Linked DNA regions of Candidatus Minimicrobia sp. QA0096. The protein of the gene in region 1 binds, or shares a complex with, the protein of each later gene. Links are inferred from orthologs where the notes say so. Each region holds a gene or a part of one and is shown in the gene's direction. Other genes may lie near its edges.

The links.
Region 2: rplL (region 1) and rplS share a complex: the UniProt entries of both Escherichia coli proteins name them as parts of the 50S ribosomal subunit. The link is inferred for Candidatus Minimicrobia sp. QA0096 from one-to-one orthologs.

The regions. Positions count from the first base shown.
Region 1 is NZ_OZ017288.1:124,891-131,986, reverse strand. What follows is about bases 1,738-4,686. They hold rplL (50S ribosomal protein L7/L12), read left to right. Parts: upstream 1,738-2,997; coding sequence 2,998-3,375; downstream 3,376-4,686. Other genes in these bases: AACH20_RS00635 (DUF2797 domain-containing protein), read left to right, coding at 4,147-4,686; AACH20_RS00640 (hypothetical protein), read left to right, coding at 3,626-4,141; rplJ (50S ribosomal protein L10), read left to right, coding at 2,408-2,932; AACH20_RS00655 (WhiB family transcriptional regulator), read left to right, coding at 1,848-2,174. In the rest of the region: AACH20_RS00660 (hypothetical protein), read right to left, coding at 1,261-1,542; more of AACH20_RS00635, read left to right, coding at 4,687-5,022; AACH20_RS03695 (DUF2690 domain-containing protein), read left to right, coding at 5,163-5,621; dnaX (DNA polymerase III subunit gamma/tau), read left to right, coding at 5,963-7,096. UniProt on the Escherichia coli protein: The binding site for several of the GTPase factors involved in protein synthesis (IF-2, EF-Tu, EF-G and RF3). Is thus essential for accurate translation.
Region 2 is NZ_OZ017288.1:253,093-260,172, reverse strand. Bases 2,257-5,189 are described here. They hold rplS (50S ribosomal protein L19), read left to right. Parts: upstream 2,257-3,428; coding sequence 3,429-3,950; downstream 3,951-5,189. Other genes in these bases: AACH20_RS01370 (ribonuclease HII), read left to right, coding at 4,501-5,189; AACH20_RS01375 (hypothetical protein), read left to right, coding at 4,020-4,517; AACH20_RS01385 (NAD(P)-dependent malic enzyme), read right to left, coding at 2,257-3,265. Outside these bases: AACH20_RS01395 (GspE/PulE family protein), read left to right, coding at 1-520; AACH20_RS01390 (hypothetical protein), read left to right, coding at 558-2,129; more of AACH20_RS01385, read right to left, coding at 2,132-2,256; more of AACH20_RS01370, read left to right, coding at 5,190-5,490; AACH20_RS01365 (hypothetical protein), read right to left, coding at 5,613-5,999; AACH20_RS01360 (M1 family metallopeptidase), read right to left, coding at 6,268-7,080. UniProt on the Escherichia coli protein: This protein is located at the 30S-50S ribosomal subunit interface and may play a role in the structure and function of the aminoacyl-tRNA binding site.

The DNA.
Region 1 (7,096 bases):
GGATAAGGACCTTAACATCTGTATCTATTATTCACAAGAGAAAGGATGGTGCGAAATGCACCAGCAGCACAACACTCCACTGAGAGTGCCCGTAGCAGCAGCCCTCGTGGCGCTACTCATGGCGTTCCTCTTCGGAGGGGCGTCACGCGCCGACGAGGCGCAGTCGGCAGCCGAGGCCCAGTCCTCGTCTGGTATTGTTGCCGAGGCCCAGTCCTCGTCTGGTATTGTTGCCGAGACCCAGTCGTCTGGTGTTACTGCCACAGTAGCAGATACCAGCAACGAGACTCAGTCTTCGTCTGGCGTCGCTGGCGAGGCTCAGTCGAGCAGCACTGCTAACACTGAACAGTCGTCGTCCGGTAGTAGTGTCGCCACGGCGGCAACCACCGACAGCAACTGTACTCCTCGGCCGATTTCAGCCGAGGAAATTCAGACTAGCCTGAAAACAACTGACGGCTCGCCTGAGTACACCGCCTACGAGGCGGTGGAATTCGCAGTGAACCTGACTCTTGCACAGAATCACTGTGCTGGAGATAGCATCACCGTATCTGTGCCGAGCGAACTTGGCACAGACACGGATTTCACACCGATTCCAATGACAACCCCGGAAGGGGTCATCATTGGGCACGCCACCTACTCTGCCGACCACACTGTGTCGATCAAACTGACCGATGCCGTAGAGGTGCCCGGACGAGTGAACTTCCACGCCTCGGCGTGGTGGCGCGTCCACATGAGTAGTTCTCTTATTCCCGGGGAAACCCGAGAACTGAAGTGGGACGTTGGTGGCACTGTTCGCAGGACGACCATCCGAGTGGGCACCTGCGACGGGTGTTCCCACGTTGGCAAGGACCCCTCTAAATGGGGTTCTGTGGATGACTCTAGGCAGCACGTGACAATCGTGCTGCCCACCGCGACCCAGGACAACCAGCAATTCGTCGTAACGGACATGCTGACCTCCCCGGGTCAGTCGTTCGTCTGTAGCAGCCTGCTCAATGGACGGGTTGGGGTCTATTCCTCGGCCGGCAACTGGGGTCAGCCCCAGTATATCCGGTTTGAGGAAGCCAATGTCGCTAGCTGCTCTAGCGACAAGGCGGTCGTCAAAGTCCAGCTTAATACGGGTGAAAAAGCCCGATTCGAGCTGAACATCGACGTCAGTTCCACAGACCCCGGTCCGTGGACTGACAAGGCAACCATCACGTCTCAGGATAAGTCCTGGGACATGAGTGCCCGGGTTGTTCGACGTGAGTCTGGTGGCGACGCGGGTTACGATACCCGCCCAACGCCGACTCCAACTCCGGCACCCACACCGGAACCGTCGGTAACCCCGACTCCCGTGCCCACGCCGACCCCGTCGACGACTCCTGAACCGAGTCCGTCAGCAACACCGTCGGCACCCACGCCGGAACCGAGCCCGTCGGTGACGCCGACCCCAACTCCAACCCCGGAACCGAGCTCAACACCGTCGGCACCCACGCCGAGCACGACCCCGTCGGTGACACCGACTCCGAGTCCGAGCACGACGCCTACGCCCTCGGCTATCCCCACACCAGCACCCCAGCACAAGAAGCTGGCGATCACTGGTACAAGTGGAGGTGCGATCGCTGGCGCGATTGCGCTAGCTGCCCTCGGAGGCATTGCCCTTTGGGTGCGCCGTCGTCAGACGTCACGCTCGGAGAGGTAACCCATCTCGTCGAGGGGTGTTAGTTTAATCGACTAGCACCCCTCGACAGAACATACAGATACAGAAAAAAGTTAGGAGGTTCTACACCCGCTCTACGGAGCGGGTTTTCTCTTTGATTAGACATAGAAGTCTATTGATTTTATTACGTTATTATTGTAAAATAGTAAATATGTCAGAATTAAGTAACGAGAGTCTACTAGAAGGCGCCGAATGCGCGAAACTAGCCCCCGAAGAAGCTGATCGCTTGTTTTTCCAAATAAACCCAAATACTCCAGACCAAGATCTAAGGGGCGTCAGAAAGACAGAGGTCGCGGAAGCTGCCATAGCTATGTGCCGAAAATGCCCAGTATTAAAACAATGCTTAGAATATGCACTTCGACACCCAGAATTTGCCGAATATGGCGTGTGGGGAGGCGCAACTGTCGCTCAACGCAGAAGAATATTACGATTAGGCGAAAATGCGATAAATAAGGCGATTGAATCGACTGGAAAATAATCACCATAACTCTTGTCTTTCGTTGTCATTTCTGCTACAATGGTCTGGAACATTACCAAAGACAGTGGCGACTTGACGTAAAACAAGTATAAAAATGCCACCGAGGGATGAAACTAACAGTTTTATTTGACGTCTTTGGTAGTGCGAGAATCAAAGACGTTTTTTGATTCTCCATTACCGCACGTTAACAAATTGGCACATAACAAATTAACTCAATCAAAGAAAGGATTTTTATGGCAATTTCACGCAATAAAAAACAAACTTTGGTTGCTGAACTGACAGAGCTATTAAAAGACGCTAAGGGCACGGCTTTTGCTCGATATCAAACCCTTACCGTTGCCGACCTACAAGAACTACGCAAGGCTGCTCGCGAAGCGGACGTCACCATCAAGGTTGTTAAAAACCGATTGGTACGCGTAGCTCTTCAAGGAATCGACACTTACAAAGAAACCGACACCAGCTTATTGGTTGGTCAATTGGTTTACGCTGTAAGTAGTGAAGATGAAGTTATGCCAGCTAAGGTATTGGACACGTTTGCAAAAACACATCCAGCATTACAACTTGCAGGTGGCTTCTCAGGCGAAGGCTTGGCAATTAGCGAAGCTGACGTTAAAGCATTGGCAGGCCTACCAAGCAAAGACCAGCTCGTTGCTCAAGTGGTATCACAATTGCTATCACCAGTACACGACACGGTCAACGCGCTTGGCGGCAATTTGCACGGACTTTTGGACGGCATCGAAGCCAAAGCTGCTGCTTAAGTTTAGCAATCAACACTAGTAACGTTGCATTCATCGCAACAATATAATAATAAAGGAGAATATCAATGGCTGATATTAAGAAATTGGCTGAAGAACTTGTAAAATTGACAGTTCTAGAAGTTAACGAATTGAAAAATCATCTTAAAGAAGAATACGGCATCGAGCCAGCTGCTGCAGCTGTCGCTGTTGCTGGTCCAGCTGCTGGTGGTGACGCCGCTGCTGCTGACGAAAAAACTGAGTTCACAGTTACTTTGAAAGACGCTGGTTCTCAGAAGGTTGCAGTCATCAAGGCTGTTAAAGAAATCACAGGCCTAGGTCTAGGTGAAGCAAAAGCTATCGTTGACGGCGCTCCAGCACCAGTCAAGGAAAAAGTTTCTAAAGACGAAGCTGAAGCTGCAAAGAAAACTTTGGAAGACGCTGGCGCTACTGTCGAGCTTTCATAATTTGTTATATAACGCCAATTTGTTTCGTTTAATCACCGTCCGCCCTGGGCGGTGATTTTTATGTCGCCAATCTTAATATCACGAACCGCACACCATTTTCAAGAGTAAAATTTGCAACACTTTTTCGTCCATATCTTATAGCGCTGTGGAAAATCAGAGAAAATTAGATGACACGACTTGATATAAATGTAGGGATATGCTATATATTAGTTAAGTATTATAAAAAATAGACAAAGGAATTGCGAGAACCATGTCTGAATTACCAGAAAAGCAAATTAAGCGTCTGAGGACACTTATTCAAGAGGCGGAGACCAATTTAGCTGCCGCAAAAGAATTATTGATTAGTATTATTGGCGACGACGGTCAAGTTGTCACACCAAAAACTTCGTCAGATAATGTAGCAGGAAAGATTATCGAAGGCGTATTTGACGGACAAATGATGCTCAGTCCTGACGGTAAAAATTACCCAATCCCAGCCAACTACGCTTCAAAGTCGAAGCTGGTTGAAGGCGACTTGATGAAATTGACAATCGCTGAAGACGGCAGCTTTATTTATAAGCAAATCGGCCCTGTGCCTCGAAAACAAGTCATCGGAACACTTGTCCAGCACGACGGAATTTACTACGTCGAGGCTTCCGGTCGCGAATATCGTATTTTGCTTGCTAGCGTAACTTACTTCCGAATTAACGTCGGCGACCAAGTTACAATCATCATCCCTGAAGACAATCCTGACGCAACTTGGGCTGCTGTCGAAGCTGCATTGTAAATATTATGCTACCGAGCGAGTTCTTGCTCAGTTACGCCAGTTTTAACGCTGATAATAAGCCTTTTATTAAATGTCAAGTTGGTGATAAAATTGAGCGTTATGAATTATTTGGACAAGATTTATCTCTTAAGTTCGATTTTTCTGTTAAATATTGCGCGGGTTGGGTGGATTTTGAGAATCGCTGTAGCCAAATTTGTCCAGATTACGCCACGGTTGATGAAAAGTATGAAAATTGCCTAAAATGCCGCGATAAAACCGGCTTCAATCCAGCATTTTACAATGCCAATTCGGTTTCCGCCCAACAAGAAAAAATCAATCAAAATCCGCACTTTGTTTACTTGGCGTACTTCGCGCCGAACGTCATAAAAGTTGGAATCTCGCAAGAAGAGCGCGGAATTCGGAGATTATTGGAGCAGGGAGCGCGATTAGCCGTAAAATTAGAAACGTTTTCTTCGGCATTGATCGCCAGGCAATACGAGGCGAAAATTTCCAAGCTGGACGGAATAGTTGAAACTCTACCAGTTCACAAAAAGATGGAATTGATAAAACAACCTTTTGACTATGCGATTGGCGAAAGGGAATTGCGACAAAAATTACTTGAAATTGAGCAAAAAATTGGTGTGTCGTTTCCGAAATCCGAGCTAATTCCTTGCGAAGATTATTTTCAAACCGCTGGCGTTGATTTGTCACGTGTTATTTTAATGAAGAATTACAGTCAATTAGTCGGACATGTACGCAGTGTCATCGGCTCAATTGCCGTCACTGATTACGATGGTCAGCTGCTGGCTTACAACATCAAAAAGCTTATTGGCTATCGGGCGCAAAAAGTTGACGGCGTCATTGACATAGAAATACCCAGCACGCAGCTGGCGTTGTTTTAAGAGTAATTTAACCGCGAGGCTTTTGTTAACATTATTACTTTTATTTTAGAAGAGCAGGGGTTGACTTTTTGATAGAACAGAAGTATAATTCTACTCATCCGAGAATAATCTCGGTGTACGTTTCACAATCAGAGGAGTTGATGATGAACAGCAAGAAGCGATTGGCGGCATTTATTGCCATCATTTCTCTCGTGTTCTCAGCGATGACGCTAGCCACCCCACCCGCCGCTCATGCCGTCGGGTGCTACGGAGACTGGTGCTCAGGACAGGACGCAGACGCAACGGGCTGCAGTGCCGATGCCGTCACCACCCAAATCTACAACCACAAGGAATTCTCCTTGCATGTTAGGTGGTCGCCAACCTGCAAGACAAACTGGGCTCGCATTTTCATGCATAGCCCAGGCTGGATCAAGTGCACTCGTAGCGGATATCTGAAAGCTGTCCAGGATACTGGATACACACAACAGGTATACTTCGATGCAATATGCGCGCCAGTCGTCACTGTACGCTATACGCCGATGATCTACTCGCCGGCACATAAAGTGCGTGCAGTGTTCGTGGACCAGAACAACTTCACATATTCAACACCATGGTCGTGAGACCAGTCCCTCGCTCTCTATTCAAGTATAGAGAGCGAGGGTAAAACACAGCAAAGGAGGCTACTAGTGAGCTTAACTACAATATTATTAAATACTTCAATAGTACTGGCACGATACTTGCCATACATCTTGGGAACGGTGACTCTAATTACATCAATATTCATCCTTAAGAAAGAAAAAATTAGCAAGAAGTCTAAGGCTCTGCTGTTAACTTGCATAATTACTGCCATTATCACAATAATAATCGTATTTATGCGATCTCGAATACTCGGAAATCACATTTGTTAACTTCTGTCTCAAGGTATAGTTTGCTATAATTATCTCATGAGGAGCATGAGGGGATGAGTCAGGCGCTATATCGTAAATATCGCAGTCGCAGTTTGGATGAAGTTTTAGGTCAAGATCACGTGACTAGTATTTTACGTCGAGCGTTAGAGCAGGGAAAAATTGCTCATGCGTACTTGTTGACCGGACCGCGTGGCGTGGGAAAAACATCGGTGGCGCGAATTCTGGCGCACGAGATTAACCACTTGCCATATGATGACGATTCTTCAAACTTGGATATTATTGAAATTGACGCAGCCAGCAATAACGGCGTTGACGACATTCGCGCTTTAAGAGAAAAAGCCCAAGTCGCGCCTGTTTCTGCACCGAAAAAAGTTTATATCATCGACGAAGTTCATATGCTGTCAAAATCAGCATTTAACGCGCTATTAAAAACCCTGGAAGAACCGCCAGAGCACGTGGTGTTTATCTTAGCTACAACTGACGCCGACAAACTTCCAGCCACCATTCTTAGCCGTGTCCAGCAATTTTTCTTCCGCCCAATTCCAGTAGAAATTATGACGCGCCAGTTAATGAATATAGCGAAAAAAGAAGGATTTGCAATCGAAGAGGATGCTGCCAGGTTAATCGCTGAACGTTCCCGTGGCGGATTCCGTGACGGCATTAGTACACTTGACCAATTGTCGATTTTAGCAACCCCAAACCAGCCGCTGACAGCGAATATGGTTACCGAATATTTGGGACTGAGCGACGCGACAATGCTCGGCAATTTGCTAGATTCATATACATCCGACGACAATGAGAAAGTCTTAAACATCTTCCAGGAATTAGAAAATAGCGGCGCAAATTCAGTTGTTGTGTCGCATCAGTTATTGTCGATTGCTCGCAATAGATTACGAAAAAATCCGAATCTTATTGGGTTGGTTCAGCAATTGATTGAGGTTGATCGACACCCGCACCCAGACTTGAAATTATTGACGATATTTATGAATAGCAATTCTCAGCAGACAGAAAAGTCAGCCGCGACAAAGAAAGATACAACTCAAGCTGCGCCCCAAAAACCCGCCAAAAAACCAACGCCAATTAAGACCGCAGAGCCAGCAAAACCGACCGAAAAGCCGATTAAAAAAGAAGAAAAACCAGTCGAGCCAGCAAAAAAACCCGCCGAAAAACCAAAGAAAACTGACGCG
Region 2 (7,080 bases), 130 kb from region 1 along the record:
GACTGCGATTCAGGCGTCAATTACGGGACACTTGGTATTGTCCAGTTTCCACGCCAATTCGACTGCGGCGGCGTTTAGTCGTATGATCGATATGATTGGGCAAAATCCGATTTTTAGCTCGGCGGTTCGGCTGGTTATTGCTCAACGACTAGTGAGAAGATTGTGGGATGATAGCAAGGAAGAATATGAGCCAGACGGGGCGACTCGTAAGTGGGTAAAAGAAGTCTTGAAGGATTTGCCAGAGAATGTTGATTGCCCAGATTTGGATACGTTTAAGCTTTGGCGTGCGGTGCCGACGGATGACGTTCCGTTTGGCTACAAGGGGCGAATTCCAGTAATGGAGCAACTGGTCGTGAGTGAAAATATTCAGAAATTCTTGCGCGGCGATGTTGAAGATGTTCATACGGAAGCGATTGAAAAGGCTGCAAAAGAAGATGGTATGGTGACGTTGCTTCAGGCTGGCGTGTTGGCGGCTCTTCGTGGCGAAACAACATTAGAAGAAGTTAACAGAGTAATATAATTGACTTTATAGCCATAAACTGATAAAATATCAGTTTATGAGCGAAATTCCGGAACACTCTTGTCACGATAGCGAATCTTCAGAGTCTGAGAAAGACTCTGTCTGTGAAATTTTTGATACTGTTATCAATTTCCTTGAATATATATATGAAGATGTGTCCAAAGATTCATCCATATTTAAGGACTTGGTTGAGAAATATAAGCCTGTAATTGATAGTCTTAAGCAGGCTAAGGATGCATACGACCAGTCTCCTGAATATTTGGAGATCCGCTATGATTTTTACGAAGTGAGTTCTCGGTTAAAAGAGGAATTTAATAAGGAGTATAAAGCCTCACTAAATGCTTTTATATCGTCGTTAGATAAAATTTTTCCCGCTAAAATAGCGGAAGTTAATGTTCCGAAGTATTGCAATCTTGAAGGACATAAAATTCCTAAAGTAAAGAAATTTCAGAGGAATAATAATCTTAGCCCAGATGCTGCCGACTCTGAATATATACAACTCACATTAGAGACTAAGGAGACTGTGATTGATAGTGTTCATGAGAAAGATGATACTTCTTCATTTATAGAATTTGAAGTAAGTCAGCCTGAATATGATCCAGTTCGTGAAAATACGGACAGATTAGTCAAGCTGTTGGCGGATTTTTCAGGGATTAAATATGACGAATTTAATGCAATGCTCGAGAGCAATGTTGATGTACGTATGGAGCGCGTTGAAGCCTTCTTTAATTATGAAAGAGACTTGGAGTGGGCTAAAACCATACTCGATTGTGCGGACGGGATGAGAGATCTGGACGAGGAGTTGTTAGCTCGTGAATATACGGAAATTGTATTTGAGGAAAATTGTCCGAATGTGCGAACTCTTGCCAAATCCGTGGTGGAAGAAAAAATGGAGTCAATTCTAGAAGGTGAGCTAAAGGTTCTTTCTGAAAAATTCAGAACCTACGAAGTGGCGGGTGAAATTGCGAGCGGGTCTTTGAAAAAAGTTGCTAAGAGAAAAAGATCAAACAAATCGAAGCCGACAATCGAAGAAGGCAGCTCTCAGTTGGTAGAAATTGGATTGAAGGCGGGAGATGCTGTGACGCTTGATAGCGAGACGTTTCCGTGGCTTAAAGAAGATTCTATTGTGGATGTACTGCATGTTGAGCGTGGTGGTGACGGTACTGTGGTCGCAGTAGTCGACGCGCGCACTGAAGAGGCTAAAAAGGTCGAGCATAAAATGACTGGATACGAAAACGACGAGAAGAAGCGGGACATTCTACCTATTATTAAGGACAAATTAACTATGGCTGCTAAATGTGTAGCAACTTCAGAAGATAAGTCTGTCGGTTTGCCAATTGGCTTAAATAACAGATTAAGAGAGCTTTATCCGTTTATAATTTACGCCTGGAAAGAACAAACGCATAACGCCAAGAGAGTTTATGTGTCAAAAGTCAGCATTGAAGATATGCCCGATGAAAGTGAGACTAAAAAATCTCTTCAGGAAGCTGGAGTGACTGAAGTAGTTTTATTCTTAGGAGCTTGCGACAAACAGAACCAGGAGTCGTTAGTGGCTCTGTTTATAGATGGAAACTCTCGTGATGCGGCTAAGTACGGTGCTGGTGCTTAGGCTTATCTAATGACATTCGCAATAGCTTCAACAACACCCTCATCAAATGCAGTTGGGACGACTTTGTCGACGGTTGGATTTTCGACCAGGTTAGCTAGCGCTTCAGCAGCCGCTAATTTGTGCTGATCGGTGATTTTCTTAACTCCGTGATCTAATGCGCCGCGGAAAATTCCAGGGAAGGCCAGAGAGTTATTGACCTGATTTGGGAAGTCGCTACGACCTGTACCGATGATTGCGACGCCGGCTTCTTTGGCGACATCTGGCATAATCTCTGGAACAGGATTTGCTAGTGCGAATACGATTGGATCTTTCGCCATTTTTTGGACTAATTCTGGAGTGAGAAGTCCTGCACGCGATACGCCGATGAATACGTCTGCGTCAGTGATGGCGTCTTCAATTGAGCCAGATTGCGATGCGTCGACGTATTCCAATAGCGCGGTTTTTTCAGCGTTCAAATCTGTGCGTGATTTTCCGACAATTCCTCGGCTATCTACCGCTACGATGTTTTTTGCCCCGTAAAGATTTAACAATTTGATGATTGCCGTGCCAGCTGCGCCTGCGCCGATGACCACGAATTTGCAATCTGCCAGGTCTCGTCCTGTCAATTTAGCGGCGTTAATTAAGCCCGCTAATACAACGACAGCTGTGCCGTGTTGATCATCGTGGAAGACTGGAATATCTAATTCTGCCTTCAATCGTTCTTCAATCTCAAAGCATTTTGGTGCGGCAATGTCTTCGAGGTTGATGGCACCGAAACTTGGCGCAATGGCTTTAACGGTGGCAATAATTTCTTCTGGCTCGTGAACGTCTAACACAATTGGCACTGCGTCGACATCGGCAAAATGCTTAAATAATAAAGCTTTTCCTTCCATGACTGGCATGGCGGCTTTTGGTCCCAAATTGCCTAAGCCCAAAATCGCTGAGCCGTCTGAGATTACGGCGACTAGATTGTTTGTCCAAGTGTACTTTGGTAAATCGGCTGGATTTTCGGCAATTGCTTGGCTGACTGCGCCGACGCCAGGGCTGTAATAAGCGCTAAGCTTGTCGCGATTAAGCTCCTCTTTATCTCTGAGGCTAGTCGTAATTTTACCTTTGTATTTTTCGTGTAGTTCGAGTGCTAATTTATTGTAATCCATAACTATATTATACTCCAATTTTATTTAATTGATATTTCTTCATATTTGTGTTATTATCTTATGTAATTGTACGAGAGTTAAATATTCGAGCTTTGTTTGATGTGGAGCCGCAGAGGTACAACTGCGTGGCCAGTCGGAGCGAGTTCGGAAGATAGGAAAAATTATGAGTTTTGAGTTAATCAACAAAATCAACCAAGCACAAAAAAAGCAAGCAGTTGTCGATGCTCGCAGTGGTGACACAGTTCGCGTTTACCAGAAAATTAAGGAAGGCAACAAAGAGCGTATTCAGATGTTCGAGGGTGTTGTTATCCGCACCGACAATAAAAAATCACACACATCACGCATTACGGTTCGAAAGATTGCTTCAGGCGTTGGCGTTGAAAAGTCATTTTTGATGCACAGTCCACTGATTGAGAAGATTGAGATTGTTCGTCGTGCTAAGGTTCGCCGCAAGTTCTTAAGCTTCCTTCGCCAGCGTAGCGGTAAGTCAGCTCGCTTGACAGCTAAGAACTTTGATCGCGCTGCTGTTAATGACATTCATGACGTTAAGGCAGAAGCGGAAGCTGAACGCTTGAAGGAAGAAGCTGCTCAGGCTGCTGCTGCAAAACAAGCTGAAAAAGATGCCGCTCAGGCTGAACTTGACGCTAAGGCTGCTGAAGTTGCAGCTCGCCATAAAGACGCGTAATTGTCAATTGGCTAATCATTAAAAACCGTCTCTTAATCTGAGGCGGTTTTCTCATGTTATAATCTCAATATGGCAATATTTCATTATATATCCGTCCTTGTTCCGACGACCTTGGCTGTGGCGGCTCCTTATGCTTTGAAGAAAAACGGCTTTGATAGTGAGCAAAAATATCGCTGGCTACTTTACGTAGCGTGTTTGTTGTTTTTCATATCTTGGTATTTGCCATCGCCGTTGATTGACGGACAGGACACTAGTTTTACGACACACTTTGTGGGTGGCGGTCTATTTACGGGGCTGTTCTGGGTGTATTTGGTTTCGTCGATGAAATGGCGGGCGCACTGGTTGGTGATGGCGTTTTCAGTATTTGCTTTAGTTTCGGCACTGGGTTGTATTAATGAGTTGGCGGAATTATTTATGGTCAAGGTGGGCTTGGCGAGTATAAAATTGGACGACACGAATTGGGATATTTTGGCGAATACATTAGGCGCGGCAACAGTTTGGATTGGCTGGACTATTGCGGATTTTATAACGAAAAAGGGAAGATTGTCAGGTGATTCTGGGGATTGATGAAGTCGGGCGCGGCGCGTGGGCTGGACCGTTGGTGATTGGCGCGGTGGTTTTGGGTGGCGCTGAAATTGAAGGACTGGATGATAGTAAAAAATTGACCAAAAAACGACGTGAGTTGCTTGATGAGGAAATTCGCGAGCAAACATCGGCTTGGGCGTTGGGTTGGGTTTCTGCTGAGGAGCTGGATGAAATAGGGATGAGCGAGGCGCTTAAACTGGCGACGCGGCGCGCAGTCAAAGAAATTCAAGCGAAATGTCAGAAAAATGGCTCGAAGTTTGATGAGATTATTATCGATGGGACGGTCAATTTTTTGGCGGGCACACCGCTAGAAAAGTATGTAACAATTATAGCGAAAGCCGACGGTCTGATTCCGAGCGTTTCGGCGGCGTCGATTATTGCTAAGGTGGCTCGCGATAAATTTATGGCGAAGCAGGATAATATTTATCCGGGATATGATTTTTCTTCGCACGTTGGTTATGGTGTGGTGAAGCATCGAGCGGCTATTGATAATCTGGGCATAACGCCACTTCATCGATTGAGTTTTGCGCCGTTGGCTAAATATGCTAATACTGGGGCGAATTCGCAAAATGCGTCTGACGACGGAAAGTCTAAAAACCAGCAAAAAGACACAACGCGTCAAACTGGTGATAAAGGTGAGCAAGCGGCGGCGGATTGGTTGGTCGCTGATGGTCATGAGATTATAGAGCGGAATTGGCGAACGCGATATTGTGAAATTGATATTGTTAGTAAAAAAGATAATGTTTTATATTTTACAGAGGTCAAATATCGTAAAAATGACAATTTTGGCGATGGCTTGGCGGCGATTACAAATAAAAAACAGCAACAAATGCGTTTTGCTGCTGAAATATTCATTGCCAAAAATGCGCAGTATGGAAGCTGTGATATGCAAATGCTGGCAATTTCTGTCGACGGAAATCCGCCTGTAGTTGAAGAATGTGTGGTGTTGGAGTAAATTGTTCGCTTTCGTCGTTTCCGACTCATCAGCATAGACACGCATCTATGGAGCAAACATGACAAGTGAGAGAATCTGACGGAGAGTCTACAGACTCGCCATGTTTGCGAGGCTATTGCCTGCTACTCCTGGTTGTTGGAGAAGTAGATGACAATACAGGGGTCGGGAGTAATTCCCCACGTGTTGGAGTCTGTGTATTGGAATTCAATACCACAGACCTTCTCTTCGAGGCTCTGGAGTTTCTTAAGGAGCTCCTTACGACACCCGCGACTGTTTGCAACTGCCGGAGTGACTAGACGGTTATGATCAGAGATACAGATCTTATCTGGAAGCTTACCTTTCATAAGGTATTCATTGATTGCGGCTTTCCTGGCTTCCTCGCACAGTGTGGGGATTCCCTCTTCGAGAAAACGGGAGACTTCATTTCTCCTGAGTGTCTCCATCCTCTCCTCTGTTTCCTTGAGGTTGGCAGCCCTCTTTGCCTTGACTTCATCGGTAATAAACGACATTGTAGTACTCTCTCCTCATCTGGGCGAACGCCCGTGCTGGAAACACTGATCAACGCCCGGATGGCATATATCGAAGATGAGGTTTTGAGGCACTTATTAGAATACCGCAAAATCTCACCTTCGTCTTATAGATTCTCTTCACTTGTCAAAGTGCGCTTTCAGACAAAACATTTGTTCTGTCAACAAAAGCTGTGTCTATTTATACCACTAATAGAATAAAATGTCAATAGATTTTGTCAAAAACCATAAAATAATGCGACCAAATTATTTACAACGCGGAGATAACCGCCTCTTTGTCTCGTTTAATCAGTTCAGCGCGTGCTGATATTTCGGTAATTCCCAGCTTAATCGTTCTGGCGAGGGCTGGAATATTTTCCATCGGTTCAAAGAATTGTCGAAAGTCATTAAGTTCGTCGGTTGTTAGTAGGGCTGTGGCGGCATAGCGAATGAAGTCATCATAGCTTTTATCTTCGCCAAACGTATCTTCGACCCACGCCCAGTTTTCTTTCAGCCAATTCCACGCAATCTGGCGGCTTTCTCTGGCCCGAATTAAATACACAAACCAACGGCTGGCGTCTTGCGGGCGGATAACATTGGAATTTTTAATGTTGGCAAGAATTTTTTCTGCTGTTTCAGGGTTTTTAGTGGAAGTTAGTCCAATTGCAATATCATTCTGCAGGTCATTTGACGGCGTGTTTTTATATGTGCCAAAGAGATTTTCAATCATCTCTGGCGTCTCAAAATGTCTTACGTTTACGCTGATAATTAAAGCTCGAATTTCTGTCGGTAAGTCTTCCGGCTTATTGCTGTCAAAACGCGTTTTTGCCTCGTCCAAAACTTCTTTATCTTCGCTATACATCATCAAACTCAAAGCTGTGGTGCGTCGTTCGCGGTCGTCATCCGATTCTCCGTCTTTTTCATCCCAGCCAAGCTCTTCAAATGTGGCGCGCGCAAATTCTCCAGAAATTTTCTTTAATGAATCTCTGGCGGCGTCATTGTCATCGACGAATTTTCGTAGTTCTGTCAAAGAACCAGCCGCCATACCGAAGACTTTTTCGTTGGTTTCGGTTTTTAGCGACAA